2 regions of the Streptomyces sp. NPDC048392 genome follow, and region 1 is predicted to be linked to the other one. Evidence: riboswitches for the same ligand, from Rfam matches in the RefSeq annotation. Region 1 holds a riboswitch; the other holds the start of a gene.
The links. A riboswitch is a leader RNA that binds a small molecule or an ion and turns the genes downstream of it on or off. The one in region 1 is predicted to bind S-adenosylmethionine.
Positions count from the first base shown of each region.

Region 2: it holds a riboswitch for S-adenosylmethionine, as region 1 does, so the genes downstream of both, ACGFYH_RS02460 (aminotransferase class V-fold PLP-dependent enzyme) here and thrC (threonine synthase) in region 1, are expected to answer to the same signal.

Region 1 is NZ_JBICYB010000005.1:154,306-161,791, reverse strand. Features, by position in the region: gene ACGFYH_RS10560 (trehalose-6-phosphate synthase) at 1-485, opposite strand, end outside; gene ACGFYH_RS10555 (hypothetical protein) at 632-1,336, shown strand; gene ACGFYH_RS10550 (glucosyl-3-phosphoglycerate synthase) at 1,340-2,284, opposite strand; SAM riboswitch class I at 2,426-2,573, shown strand; gene thrC (threonine synthase) at 2,591-3,892, shown strand; gene ACGFYH_RS10540 (MoaD/ThiS family protein) at 3,889-4,164, shown strand; gene ACGFYH_RS10535 (cold-shock protein) at 4,592-4,795, shown strand; gene groL (chaperonin GroEL) at 5,141-6,769, shown strand; gene ACGFYH_RS10525 (NADH:flavin oxidoreductase) at 6,994-7,486, shown strand, end outside.
Region 2 is NZ_JBICYB010000001.1:569,090-576,575, forward strand. Features, by position in the region: gene ACGFYH_RS02445 (Rieske 2Fe-2S domain-containing protein) at 1-24, shown strand, start outside; gene ACGFYH_RS02450 (cytochrome bc complex cytochrome b subunit) at 21-1,658, shown strand; gene trpD (anthranilate phosphoribosyltransferase) at 1,793-2,857, shown strand; SAM riboswitch class IV at 2,943-3,059, shown strand; gene ACGFYH_RS02460 (aminotransferase class V-fold PLP-dependent enzyme) at 3,244-4,623, shown strand; gene ACGFYH_RS02465 (Lrp/AsnC family transcriptional regulator) at 4,736-5,017, opposite strand; gene ACGFYH_RS02470 (rhomboid family intramembrane serine protease) at 5,014-5,784, opposite strand; gene ACGFYH_RS02475 (hypothetical protein) at 5,941-6,180, shown strand; gene ACGFYH_RS02480 (NYN domain-containing protein) at 6,243-7,486, shown strand, end outside.

The sequences.
Region 1 (7,486 bases):
AGCTCGCGCAGCATGCCCGGCACCAGCGTCAGGTGGTAGTCCTGCACGACCGCGACCGCGCCCTCGGCCGCCTCCTCGGCCAGCGCCTCGGCGAAGGCCCGGTTGTACGCCTCGTAGGAGGCCCACTGCCGCCGGAACTCCGCGTCGAAGACCGGCTCCAGCGGCGTCTGGTAGAGCATGTGGTGCACGAACCACAGCACCGAGTTGGCGATCCCGTTGTACGCGTCCGCGTGCACGTCGGCCGGCACGTCCAGCATCCGTACGCCGTCCTCGCCGACCCCGCGCCGCACCGCCTCGCGGTCGCCCTCGCCCAACGCGGAGCACACCCACAGCGCCCCCGCGTCCGGCCCGATGGCCGACAGTCCCGAGACCAGTCCGCCACCACCCCGTCTGGCGTTGAGCGAACCGTCCTCCCGCACCTCGTACGAGACCGGCCCCCGATTGGAGGCGACCACCACCTGAGCAGCACCGAAGCTTGAAGCCATACGCCTCAACCTAGCCCGGCCCCGAAAACCTCAAACGTGCTCGCGCGTCACCTCGGCGGCGATTCGGTCACACGTCTTGTGCGGGAAGTGTGAACGGGCCGAGGATGCGCGGTGTACATTTCAACTTTCTGGGGGGTGGGCGCACCATGCCCATACGTAGGCGGTACCCGCGCACGAGCAGACTCGCCGGCACGGCCGCGCTGATCGCGGCCGCCGCGCTGGCACTGGCCGGCTGCGGCGACGGAGACGCCGGCCCGGCGGCGGCCGCGCGACCCGCGACGGCCACCGCCACCGACACCGCCACGCCGAGCGGCAGTCCCACCCCCGAGGCCGCCCCCAGCACCGAGACACCGACCCCCACGCCGACCCCCGCCGCCGTCACGCTGCCGGACCTCACCGGCCGCAGCATGGGGTCCGCCGTCCTCACCGCCAAGAAGGCGAAGGTCGACTTCACCGTGCGGCTGCAGGGCACCGGTCGGCGGGCCTCGTCCTGGGGCTCCGGCGAGAAGGTCTGCGAGCAGAGCGGCGGACCCGGCACCGTGACCTTCACCGTCCCCCGCGACGGCCGCGACTGCGCCGGACGCCTGCTGCACACCCCCGAGCCGGCCCCGAAGCCGTCGAAGACGCGGGACGGCGGCACGGGCTCGACCGGTGGCGGCAACGGTGGCGGCACGGGCGGCGGCACCGGCGCCTGCGAGCTGACGAGCCCCGCGGGCAACTGCTACGCCGACGGCCAGTTCTGCGCCGGCAGGCACCACGGCCTGAGCACCCACGGCCGCGGCGGCGAGTACCTGACCTGTGAGCGGGACTCCGGCGGCACCTGGCGCTGGTCGGACGGCGTCCCCGGCTGACGCTCAGGCCACCCTCCGGGCCGCGTACTCCGCGATCTCCGCCATCGGGGGCCGTTCCTCGGTGTCCACGGCGAAGGTGCGCGGCTCGAAGCCGTCGACGCCCCGCTCGAACTGGGTGAGCGCCGGCCGGATCAGGTGGCCGCGGGCCAGCCGGAGCTGGGCGGTGCGGTAGATCGCCGCGGCCATCCGGCCCAGCGCCCGCCCGTCCTGGTGGCGGTGGACGCGCACCCCGACGTCGACCTGGGCGAGCGCGTCCAGACCCACCAGGTGCAGGGCGTCGACCAGCATGCCCAGCTCCACGCCGTAACCGACCGGGAAGGGGAGCCGTTCGAGCAGGGAGCGGCGGGCCGCGTACTCGCCGCTCAGTGGCTGGACGAAGCCGGCCAGTCGCGGCCAGTGCATGTTGAGCAGCGGCCGGGCCATCAGCTCCGTGACCCGGCCGCCCTGCCCGGCCGCCCCGTCCAGCGGACGGTCGTACACGGCCTTGACGAGGTGCACGTCCGGGTCGGTGAGCAGCGGCCCCACGATCCCGGAGACGAAGTCGGCGGAGAACTCGCGCAGGTCCGCGTCGACGAAGCAGACGATGTCGCCGCCGGTGACCAGCAGCGATCGCCACAGCACCTCGCCCTTGCCGGGCACGGCCGGGATTCGCGGGAGGATCGCGTCCCGGTGCACCACTCGCGCGCCCGCCGCCGCGGCCACCTCCGACGTACGGTCGCTCGAACCGGAGTCCACGACCACGATCTCGTCGACGAGCGGGGTCCGGAGCATCAGCTCCCGCCGGATCACCGTGACGATGTCGCCGACCGTCGCCTCCTCGTCGAGGGCGGGGAGCACCACGCTGACCGACTGCCCGGTGGCGTGCTTGGCGGACAGGATCTGCTGGATCGGCCGGTCCGCGGCGGACCAGGAGCGTGCGCTCAGCCAGCGCTCGACTTCTTCCAGCACGTCCCGAAGCTCCTTTGTGATCCATCTCGCGGTACGGACGACTATCTCAACCGTCCTGGCCTTCGGTTACAGTCTTGAACAACGCGTGGGACCACCGCATGCCGGGGTCGCCGCGCGCACAACGGAAAAACAACCACATACCGCTCATCCAGAGGGGCAGAGGGATACGGCCCGATGAAGCCCCGGCAACCCTCCAGCCGGCTCTTGTCACACAGACGTGGCGGGGCTCCCGGCTAGGGAAGGTGCCAAATCCGTCTCACGGCGAGATGCGTCGTGAGGAAGATGAGGAGAAAGGGCCTCGCCTCCATGGCTGTGCAGACTGCCGAAAGCACCACGAACTCCGCGAACGCAGCGAACCCCACGGTCGACCTCGGTCCCGCCGCGGCGCTGAGCTGTCGGGAGTGCGGCCACCGGGTACCGCTCGGACCGGTCTTCGCCTGCGAGGAGTGTTTCGGCCCCCTCGAGATCGCCTACGACTTCTCGGCCTACGACACCGAGGAACTGCGCAAGCGGATCGAAGCGGGCCCGGCCAACATCTGGCGCTACGCCCCGCTGCTGCCCGTCCCCGCCGACGTGGCCGACAAGCCGAACATCAACCCCGGCTGGACCAAGCTCGTCAAGGCCGACAACCTCGCCCGCGAACTCGGCGTCACCGGCGGCCTGTACGTCAAGGACGACTCCGGCAACCCCACGCACTCCTTCAAGGACCGCGTCGTCGCCCAGGCCATCGAGGCCGCCCGCGCCTTCGGCTTCACCACCCTGTCCTGCTCCTCCACCGGCAACCTCGCGGGTGCCGTCGGCGCCGCCGCCGCCCGCGCCGGTTTCCGCTCCTGCGTGTTCATCCCGCACGACCTGGAGCAGGGCAAGGTCGTCATGGCCGCCGTCTACGGCGGTGAGCTGGTCGGCATCCAGGGCAACTACGACGACGTGAACCGCTTCTGCTCCGAGCTGATCGGCGACCCGGCCGGCGAGGGCTGGGGCTTCGTCAACGTCAACCTGCGCCCGTACTACGCCGAGGGCTCCAAGACCCTGGCGTACGAGATCTGCGAGCAGCTCGGCTGGCGGCTGCCCGACCAGCTCGTCGTCCCGATCGCCTCCGGCTCCCAGCTCACGAAGATCGACAAGGGGCTGCAGGAGCTGATCAAGCTCGGTCTGGTCGAGGACAAGCCGTACAGGATCTTCGGCGCGCAGGCCGAGGGCTGCTCGCCGGTCTCCACGGCGTACAAGGCCGGTCACGACGTGGTCCGCCCGCAGAAGCCGGACACCATCGCCAAGTCGCTGGCCATCGGCAACCCGGCCGACGGCCCCTACGTCCTCGACATCGCGCGCCGCACCGGCGGTGCCGTGGAGGACGTGACCGACGAGCAGGTCGTGGACGCGATCAAGCTGCTCGCCCGTACCGAGGGCATCTTCGCGGAGACGGCGGGCGGCGTGACGGTCGGCGTGACGAAGAAGCTGATCGAGAACGGCGTCCTCGACCCGGCGCTCAGCACCGTCGTCCTCAACACCGGCGACGGACTCAAGACCCTCGACGCGGTGGCCGGCACCGGCCTCAGCGCCACCATCCGCCCGAACCTGGACTCCTTCCGAGAGGCTGGCCTCGCATGAGCGTGACCGTTCGCATCCCGACCATCCTGCGCACCTACACCGGCGGCAGGGCCGAGGTCGATGCCGAGGGCGCCAACCTCGGGGAGATCATCTCCGACCTGGAGAAGAACCACACCGGCATCGCCGCCCGCGTCCTGGACGACCAGGGCAGGCTGCGCCGCTTCGTCAACGTCTACGTCAACGACGACGACGTCCGCTTCGAGCAGGGCCTGGAGACCGCGACCCCGGACGGCGCGGGGGTTTCGATCATCCCGGCGGTCGCCGGCGGCTGATCCCCGCTGATCTCCCGCTGATACTTCCGGTAGTGCGTCTTGCCCTCTCCGTAAGAGAAGCGGAGGGGGCAATTCCATTGGGTTGAGCGCGGTAGAGTTGGGGAACGCGCTCCCGATCACGACAACGGGAACCGTGAATTCCTGCCGCCGGCCCGACAAGAAGCAGCCAAAGTGTGGGCGTGTTTCGCGGCTTTTACTCCTTTTGAGTGACCTGACTTGACCCGAATTCAGGCGAATTCTCGCCACATTCCGGACCGGGTGCGTCCAGATTTCTCGTCCGATTGACCTGTTGCAGACGGCAGTTGGACAGATACATTCAGCCGCGGTCGACGCGTTCCGGCGCACGCCCCCGGTCGTGGGGGGCGAGGTCTGACCCGGGTCCGCGAAGTGCGGATCTGTGCAAGGGCCAGTAATAGGGGAGTTAGGCATGGCTCAGGGCACCGTCAAGTGGTTCAACGCGGAGAAGGGGTACGGCTTCATCGCGGTCGACGGTGGTGCGGATGTTTTCGTCCACTACAGCGCGATTCAGATGGACGGCTACCGCACCCTCGAAGAAGGCCAGCGGGTCGAGTTCGAGATCTCGCAGGGTCAGAAGGGCCCGCAGGCCGACATGGTTCGCCTCAGCGCCTGAGACGTCCGGCCACCGCAAGCGAACGGTTCTTCTCCGAAGGGCCCGCACCTCCCAACCGGGGGGTGCGGGCCCTTCGGCCTGCCCGGACACCTGCCCGGACACCCGCCCGGTCCCTGTTCGCGGGTGGCTGACCGCATGGCCGATCCGTGGGAGGCGCTTGCACTCGACGGGGGCGAGTGCTAATCATTGGCGTTAGCACTCTGAAGGTGAGAGTGACAACGAAGGACCGGGTCGGTGAGGCCCGCAGGCCGAGTGGGGAAGGAACCACAACGCCGGCGAGCCGTCCGTCGCGGGCGCGGGCGCGGTCCGAAGGAATCACCCCCAGTCCTGGAGGGACCACTTCACATGGCCAAGATCATCGCGTTCGACGAGGAGGCACGGCGCGGCCTCGAGCGCGGCATGAACCAGCTCGCGGACGCCGTCAAGGTGACGCTCGGCCCCAAGGGCCGCAACGTCGTCCTCGAGAAGAAGTGGGGCGCCCCCACGATCACCAACGATGGTGTATCCATCGCCAAGGAGATCGAACTCGAGGACCCGTACGAGAAGATCGGCGCCGAGCTGGTCAAGGAAGTCGCCAAGAAGACGGACGACGTCGCCGGTGACGGTACGACCACCGCGACCGTCCTCGCCCAGGCCCTGGTCAAGGAAGGCCTGCGCAACGTCGCGGCCGGCGCCAACCCGATGGCCCTGAAGCGCGGTATCGAGAAGGCCGTCGAGGCCGTCTCCGCCGCCCTGCTGGAGCAGGCGAAGGACGTCGAGACCAAGGAGCAGATCGCCTCCACGGCCTCCATCTCCGCCGCCGACACCCAGATCGGCGAGCTCATCGCCGAGGCCATGGACAAGGTCGGCAAGGAAGGCGTCATCACCGTCGAGGAGTCCCAGACCTTCGGTCTGGAGCTCGAGCTCACCGAGGGTATGCGCTTCGACAAGGGCTACATCTCGGCGTACTTCGCCACCGACATGGAGCGTATGGAGGCGTCCCTGGACGACCCGTACATCCTCATCGCCAACTCCAAGATCGGCAACGTCAAGGACCTGCTGCCGCTCCTGGAGAAGGTCATGCAGTCGGGCAAGCCGCTGCTGATCATCGCCGAGGACGTCGAGGGCGAGGCCCTGTCGACCCTGGTCGTCAACAAGATCCGCGGCACCTTCAAGTCCGTCGCCGTCAAGGCCCCGGGCTTCGGTGACCGCCGCAAGGCCATGCTCGGCGACATCGCCATCCTCACGGGCGGCGAGGTCATCTCCGAGGAGGTCGGCCTCAAGCTCGAGAACGCCACGCTGGACCTGCTGGGCAGCGCGCGCAAGGTCGTCATCACCAAGGACGAGACCACGATCGTGGACGGCGCCGGCTCGGCCGACCAGGTCCAGGGCCGGGTCAACCAGATCCGCGCCGAGATCGAGAACAGCGACTCCGACTACGACCGCGAGAAGCTCCAGGAGCGCCTGGCGAAGCTGGCCGGCGGCGTGGCCGTCATCAAGGCCGGTGCCGCCACCGAGGTCGAGCTCAAGGAGCGCAAGCACCGCATCGAGGACGCCGTTCGCAACGCGAAGGCGGCCGTCGAGGAGGGGATCGTCGCCGGTGGTGGCGTGGCCCTGCTCCAGGCCTCCCAGGTGTTCGAGAAGCTGGAGCTGTCGGGTGACGAGGCGACCGGCGCCAACGCCGTGAAGCTCGCCCTGGAGGCCCCGCTGAAGCAGATCGCCGTCAACGGTGGTCTCGAGGGCGGCGTCGTCGTGGAGAAGGTCCGCAACCTGACCGTCGGCCACGGCCTGAACGCCGCGACCGGTGAGTACGTCGACATGATCGCCGAAGGCATCATCGACCCGGCGAAGGTGACCCGTTCCGCGCTGCAGAACGCCGCCTCCATCGCCGCGCTGTTCCTCACCACCGAGGCCGTCATCGCCGACAAGCCGGAGAAGGCCGCCGCCGGCGGCGGCGCTCCGGGCGGCATGCCGGGCGGTGACATGGACTTCTGATCGACCGTTTCCGGTTGATCGGCCGTCCCGCACGGACCGAGGGCGGCACCCCCGACAAGGGGGTGCCGCCCTCGGGCGTTTCCCGCCCCGACCACCCCGTGTGGCCCGGGTCACGGCAGATCGGCGGCGGGGGACGGAATGGTCCGGCGGGACGGGGTGGTTCAGGTGGGGGTGCGGTGCATGCGCGCGCACATACCCATCGGTACCCACCTCTGGAGCCCCACGTGACCGTCATCCCCGCCGAGGCCGCCTCCCGCGCCGCCCGGCTCCTCGCCCGCCCGGCCACCATCAACGGCCTCACCGTGCCGAACCGCGTCGTGATGGCGCCGATGACCCGGATGTTCTCCCCGGGTGGTGTACCCGGCCAGGACGTGGTGTCGTACTACTCGCGCCGCGCCGCCGCCGGGGTCGGACTGATCGTCACCGAGGGGACGTACGTCGGCCACGACTCGGCCGGGCAGAGCGACCGGGTGCCGCGCTTCCACGGCGAGGAGCAGCTCGCCGGATGGGCGAGGGTCGCCGAGGCGGTGCACGCGGCGGGCGGCACGATCGTGCCGCAGCTGTGGCACATCGGCATGGTGCGCAAGGCCGGGGAGCCCCCCTTCGCCGACGCGCCCCCCGTCGGCCCGTCCGGCCTGCGCATCGGCGAGGACCGGGCCACCGGCCGGGCGATGACCCAGCGCGACCTGGACGACGTCATCGGCGCCTTCGCCGAGG
Region 2 (7,486 bases), on a different contig from region 1:
CCTGCCTTCTGGGAGCGCGGATGAGCACTACAGCAAACGAAGCCCCCCGCTCTCGCGGGAAGGCACCGGCCGGCGAGCGCGTCGCCGACTGGGCCGACGGCCGGCTGGGGATCTACTCCCTGGCCAAGTCCAACATGCGCAAGATCTTCCCCGACCACTGGTCGTTCATGCTGGGTGAGGTCTGCCTCTACAGCTTCATCATCATCATCCTCACGGGTGTGTACCTGACGCTGTTCTTCCACCCGTCGATGACCGAGGTCACGTACCACGGCTCGTACGTGCCGCTGCAGGGCCAGCTGATGAGTGAGGCCTACGCCTCGACTCTGGACATCAGCTTCGACGTCCGCGGTGGTCTGCTGATCCGGCAGATCCACCACTGGGCCGCGCTGATCTTCCTGGCCGGCATGTTCGTGCACATGATGCGCGTCTTCTTCACCGGCGCGTTCCGCAAGCCGCGTGAGATCAACTGGCTGTTCGGCTTCCTGCTGCTCGTCCTGGGCATGTTCACCGGCTTCACCGGTTACTCGCTCCCGGACGACCTGCTCTCGGGTACCGGCATCCGCTTCATGGAGGGCGCGATCCTGTCCGTGCCGATCGTCGGCACGTACATCTCGTTCTTCCTGTTCGGCGGGGAGTTCCCCGGCCACGACTTCGTGTCCCGGTTCTACTCGATCCACATCCTGCTGCTGCCGGGCATCATGCTCGGGCTGCTGGTGGGCCACCTGATCCTGGTCTTCTACCACAAGCACACGCAGTTCGCGGGCCCCGGCAAGACCAACAAGAACGTCGTCGGCATGCCGCTGCTGCCGGTGTACACGGCGAAGGCCGGAGGCTTCTTCTTCCTGGTCTTCGGTGTGATCTCCGCCGTCTCGGCCATCGCCACGATCAACCCGATCTGGGCCATCGGCCCCTACCGGCCCGATCAGGTCTCCACCGGCGCACAGCCCGACTGGTACATGGGCTTCTCCGAGGGCCTGATCCGTGTGATGCCCGGCTGGGAGATCAACGCCTGGGGCCACACACTCGTCCTGGGCGTGCTCATCCCGCTGATGATCTTCCCGCTGGTCCTGGCGGCGATCGCGGTCTACCCGTTCATCGAGTCCTGGGTCACCGGCGACAGGCGCGAGCACCACATCCTGGACCGCCCGCGCAACGCCCCGACCCGTACGGCCTTCGGTGTCGCCTGGCTGACGGTCTACTTCGTGCTGCTGATCGGTGGCGGCAACGACCTGTGGGCCACGCACTTCCACCTGTCGATCAACGCGATCACCTGGTTCGTCCGCATCACCTTCTTCGTCGGACCGGTCCTCGCCTTCATCGCCACCAAGCGGATCTGCCTCGGCCTCCAGCGCCGGGACAGGGACAAGGTGCTGCACGGCCGCGAGTCGGGCATCATCAAGCGTCTGCCGCACGGTGAGTTCATCGAGGTGCACGAGCCGCTCAGCCAGGAGCAGCTGCACACGCTCACGGCTCACGAGCAGTACGAGCCGGCCGAGATCGGCCCGACGGTCGACGAGAACGGCGTCGAGCGCAAGGCGACGGGCGCCGAGAAGCTCCGCGCCAAGCTCAGCGAGGCGTACTACGGCGAGGAATCGCAGATTCCGAAGCCGACCGTCGAGGAGTACAAGGAGATCACGAGCGGCCACGGCCACCACTGACCCCTCAGCGTCGCCACACCACGGTCGAAGGGCCCCGTTCCGGTCTGCGGACGGGGCCCTTCGCCGTGCCCGGTGCTGGATAGGGTGGGCCCCGCACCCCCACTTCGACGACGCACACGAATCAGGAGCGGCTGATGAGCGCTGTGACCCCCGCTGGAGGCGACACCACGGCGGACCGCTCCTGGCCCGTCCTGCTGAACGGACTGCTGGACGGCCGCGACCTGTCCGCGGACGACACCGCCTGGGCACTGGACGTGATCATGCGCGGGGAGGCGACCGACGCGCAGATCGCCGGCTTCGCGGTGGCCCTGCGGTCCAAGGGCGAGACCGTCGACGAGCTCTCCGGTCTCGTGCGCACCATGTACGCCCACGCCAACGTGATCGAGGTGCCGGGGGAGACCGTCGACATCGTCGGTACCGGCGGCGACGGCGCCAAGACGGTCAACATCTCCACCATGTCGGCGATCGTCGTGGCCGGCACGGGAGCGAAGGTCGTCAAGCACGGCAACCGGGCCGCCTCCTCCGCGTCCGGCGCCTCCGACGTCCTGGAGAAACTCGGGGTCAATCTGGAGCTGACGCCGAAGCGGGTGGCGGAGGTCGCGGAGGAGGCCGGCATCACCTTCTGCTTCGCCGTGAGGTTCCACCCGGCGCTTCGCCATGTGGCGGCGGCCCGCGGGCAGCTCGGCATCCGCACGGTGTTCAACTTCCTGGGACCGCTGACCAACCCCGCCCGGGTGAAGGCCCAGGCGATCGGGGTCGCCCACGCCCGGATGGCACCGATCATCGCCGGTGTCTTCGCCGAGCGCGGTCACTCCTCCCTGGTCTTCCGCGGCGACGACGGCCTCGACGAGCTGACCACGACCTCCACCTCCCGGGTCTGGACCGTGCGGGACGGAAAGGTGACCGAGGAGACCTTCGACCCGCGGGACGTCGGTATCGAGCTGGTCCCGGTCGAGGCACTGCGCGGCGCCGACGCCTCCTACAACGCCGATGTCGCCCGCCGTCTGCTGGCGGGCGAGACGGGCCCGGTGCGTGACGCGGTCCTGCTGAACTCCGCGGCGGCGCTGGTGGCCCTGGAGCCCGGCGAGGGGACCCTGGCCGAGCGGCTGCGGGCCGGAATGGACCGGGCGGCCGAGGCGATCGACTCGGGCGCCGCCAAGCGCGCCCTGGACCGCTGGGTGGCCGCGAGCCACGCGTAGCGCGGCGGTGCGCCGATGTGACGTGCGTCCCGCGATCCGGACTCGGGTTGCGGGACGCCGATCACGTCCCATAGATTCTCGGTCAGGTCATGAGTGACAGTCATGAGGCCCCGGCCGACTGTCCGGCAACCCTCCGTCCGTGGCGGGGTGCCCCGGGTGAAGACCAGGCCGTGGACAGCAAGGTCCACGGCAAGCGCGGACCCCTCGCGAAACCAGGGGTCCTGGGTCGTCCGAGGGAGTCTCCCGTGAACCAGCGAATGCGCTAGGGCCGCAGAGCCCCGCCTCCGCATCGCCTTCTCCGCCTTCTCCGCCTTTCCGGGCTTCAGCCACGCCCGAGCCGTTCCGGTTCGGGTGGTGATGCCCGCTGCCTTCACGGGAGTACCCCCATGTCCGTCTCCACCCTTGCCGCCGACCAGGCCCTCCGCGCCCCGCTGCCCGTTCTCGGCCGGGACGTCACCGTTCCGCTCGTCACCGGTGGGGAGGTCGCCTACGCCGCGCTCGACTACGCCGCAAGCGCGCCCGCGCTCCAGCGGGTCTGGGACGACGTGGCCGCCTACGCCCCGTACTACGGCAGCGTCCACCGCGGCGCCGGGTACCTCTCGCAGCTGTCGACCGACCTGTTCGAGAACGCCCGCGGGACCGTCGCGGAGTTCCTCGGCTGCCGGGAGGAGGACCAGGTGGTCTTCACCCGGTCCACCACCGACTCCCTCAACCTGCTCGCCGCCGCGCTGCCCGCGGGCTGCCGGGTCTTCGTCTTCGAGACCGAGCACCACGCCTCACTGCTGCCCTGGCGGGACGCCGACGTGACCTGCCTCGACGCCCCGCGCACCCCCGCGCAGGCCGTCGGCACCCTTCAGCGGGCCCTCGCCGCCCGTGAGCCGTACGGGCCCGCCCTGGTCTGCGTCACCGGCGCCTCCAACGTCACCGGCGAGCTGTGGCCGGTGCGCGAACTGGCCGCCGCCGCGCACGCGCACGGCGCCCGGATCGTGCTGGACGCCGCCCAGCTCGCCCCGCACCGCCCCGTCTCGGTGACCGACCTGGACGTGGACTGGGTCGCCTTCTCCGGGCACAAGCTGTACGCCCCCTTCGGCTCCGGGGTGCTGGCCGGGCGCGCCGACTGGCTCCGTGAGGCCGAGCCGTACCTCGCCGGCGGCGGCGCCAGCCGCAGTGTCTCCCGGCGGGCCGACGGCGGCGTGGACGTCCAGTGGCACGACAGTGCCGCGCGGCACGAGGCCGGGTCGCCCAACGTCATCGGCGCCCACGCCGTCGCCTCGGCCTGCAGGGCGCTCACCGAGGCCGGGTTCGACACGCTGGTGGCCCGCGAGGAGTACCTGATCGGGAAGGTCAGGGAAGGCCTCGCGGAGGTGCCCCAGGTGCGGATCCTCTCCCTCTTCGGCGACGACGCGCCCCGCGTCGGCGTGCTGTCCTTCGTCGTCGAGGGCTGGAACAGCTCGCACTTCGCCGCCGCGCTCTCCGCCGAGTACGGCATCGGCGTGCGCGACGGCCTGTTCTGCGCCCACCCCCTGGTGCGCACCCTGCTCGGCAGCGCCCCCCAGACGCAGGGCGCGTGCGGCGCCCCCGAGGCGGTGCCCGGGGAGAAGTCCCTGAACGCCGTCCGCGTGAGCTTCGGCGCGGGCACCCCGGACGAGCACGTCGAGCGGTTCGTGAGCGCCGTCCGGGAACTGGTGAGCGAGGGGGCCCGCTGGAACTACCGCACCGAGGACGGGCGTTGCGTGCCCGACACGACCTCCGCCGCCGACGCCTGAGCAGACCGGGCCGCCCGGCCCGGCAGCCGGGTGCACCTGCTGGCCGGGGCCTTGCCGCGCGGGCTCCCGGTGGTCCCGGTGCCTCCCGCACGGGGAACCCTTCACGAAGGGGTCAGTTGTCGAGCCCGATGGCGAACGCCGCCTCCAGGTCGTGCTGCGAGTAGGTCCGGAACGCCACGTGGGTGTCCGTGCCCTCCACGCCCGGGATCCTGCTGATCCGGCCGGGGATGACCTCGGCCAGGTCCTCGTGCTGATGCACGCGCACCATGGCGATCAGGTCGTAGGTGCCGGTGACGGAGAAGACCTCGCTGACACTCTCCAGCGCGGCGATCTGCTCCGCGATCTCGGGAATGCGGTCCACGCTGGTCTTGATGAGGACGATCGCACTGATCACGGCTGGTTCTCTCCCTCGGGCGCCGCCACTGGAACGCTCTTCACTCTAGTCGTACGTCCAAACCGCACCCAGGCGAAGACGAAGCCCAGTGCGAAGCCCACCAGATGCGCGAGGTACGCCACCCCCGGGCCGTCACCGGCCCGCCCCGCCGCCATCCACTGCAGGGCCGCCCAGAACGGCAGCACGAGCCAGGCGGGGAAGCGCAGCGGCAGGAAGAAGAGGAAGGGCAGGAGGCTGGTCACCCGGGCCCTGGGGAAGAGGAACAGGAACGCGCCGAGGACCGCGGAGATCGCCCCCGAGGCGCCGACCAGGGACTGCTGGGAGTGATCGTTGGCGCCCGCGTAGCCGAGCAGGGCCAGGTAGCCGCAGCCGAGGTAGAACAGGGCGAACTGGAGCCGGCCCATCCGTTCCTCGGTCATCGCGCCGAAGACGCAGAGGAAGAGCATGTTGCCCAGCAGGTGCACCCAACTGCCGTGGACGAACAGGGCCGTGGCCGGGGTGAGGGCGGACCCGGGGGAGTCCTCGAACAGTTCTGCGGGGATCACGCCCCAGCGGCGGAAGTAGGCGCGCTGCGCGGCGAGCAGCTCGTCCCCGCCGCCGTACAACGGATTCAGACCCGCCGCCGGGCTGATCAGGAACAGCAGGCAGCACAGCGTGATCAGTGTGTACGTCACCGGTGCCGCCCGGCCCCGCGACGGGCGGGCCGGTCCGAGCGCCCTGACCGTTCCGACCGTTCTGCGGGCCACCGTGCTCCAGTTGCGGATCATGGGCACAGAGCATGACGCAACGGGCCCAGGGGCTCGTAGCGCCTCGCCGCCGTGGACACGCGGGCGTCGGGTACCCGCCAGGCCTTAGGGTTACGAGCCACACGCACCGGGGCGGCCCGGCGCGTCACCGACACTGGAAGAGAGTGAACAGCCACGATGACGGTTCCCCTGCCGACCGACACGACGCGGTGGCGCTGCACCCTCTGCGGCAACCTCACCCGCTTCGACGTGACCCGGGCCTCGAAGGTCGTCGAGTACGTGCACCTCGATCTGGCCGGCGAGCCGAAGGTGGAGGAGCGCGAGGTGCTCAGTGAGACCATCGAGTCGGTGCGGTGCCGCTGGTGCAACGCCGTGGACCAGGTGGAACTCGTGGACAGGCCGGGTGCCGCCTCCTGAGCGGAGCGGCCCCGCACAAGGCGATTCCGGCCCGGGATCGCCCTGAGACATTGGGGTGACGGATGGTGGAGACACACGGCGGGGGGCCGGGCGACGGCGCCGCTGAGGTGCTCGACCGCCCGCTGCCCGACGGAGTGCGCCGCAGGGTCGTGCAGATCGTGTCCGACGGCTTCGGCTCACTCACCCTCGGTGAGCTGCCCGCGCAGCTGAGGCAGTACGCCAGGTTCGCCCCGAACCGCAGGGCCAAGTTCGCCGGCAACGCCATGGCAGCGGCCGTGGAGACCGATCCGCTCTTCCGGCAGCGCATCGGTGACAGGTTCCGCGACGCCCAGCCGGAACTGGCCGGCGCCCTCGACGCCGGGTCCGCGCTCCCGGCCGCCGACCCGCTCGACGTGGCAGCCGCCGCCTACGTGCTGCGCCCGCACGGCTGGGCGAAGCTGGTGACCGCCGCCGGCGAGGAGGCGCAGCGCGCGGACGCCGAGCGCGCCGACGAGGAGAGCCGCGCCGAGCTGGAGCGGCTGCGCGAGGAGCTGGCCCGGGCCCGGGAGCAGACCAGGACGGAGACCGAGCGGCTGCGCGCCGAGCTGGAGTCGGCGAAGCGGGAGACCGAGTCGCTGCACCGCAAGCTCCGCTCCGCCCTCAGCGACGTCAAGCGCGGCGAGGCGGCGCTGCGCAAGATCCAGGCGGAGATGGACGCCGCCCGCGCCGAGGGGCACACCCAGGTGTCCGCGGCCGAGAGCGAGACCCGGCGCCTCAGGACCCGTCTGGGGGAGGCGGAGGCCGCCCTGGAGGCCACCCGCAAGGCCGCCCGCGAGGGGCGCAGCGTCGAGGACATGCGCGTACGGCTGCTCCTGGACACCCTGCTGGACGCCACCCAGGGGCTGCGCCGCGAGCTGGCGCTGCCTCCGGTGTCCGTGCGGCCCGCCGAGACCGTGGACGCGGTCGAGCCCGGCCGGATGACGCCGAAGGACATCGCCAACCGGGCCCTGTCCGAGAACGACCCGGCCGTCCTCGACCAGTTGCTCGCGCTGCCCCAGGCGCACCTGGTCGTCGACGGCTACAACGTCACCAAGACCGGCTATCCGCAGATGCCGCTGGAGAAGCAGCGGCTGCGGCTGCTCGGCCAGCTCTCCCAGCTCGCCGCGCAGACCGGCGCCGAGATGACCTGTGTCTTCGACGGCGCCGAACTCGTGGCGCCCGTACTGCTCGCGCCGCCGCGCGGGGTGCGGGTGCTGTTCTCCAAGCCCGGCGTCACCGCCGACGAGCTGATCCGCCAGCTGGTGCGGGCCGAGCCGCCGGGCCGGCC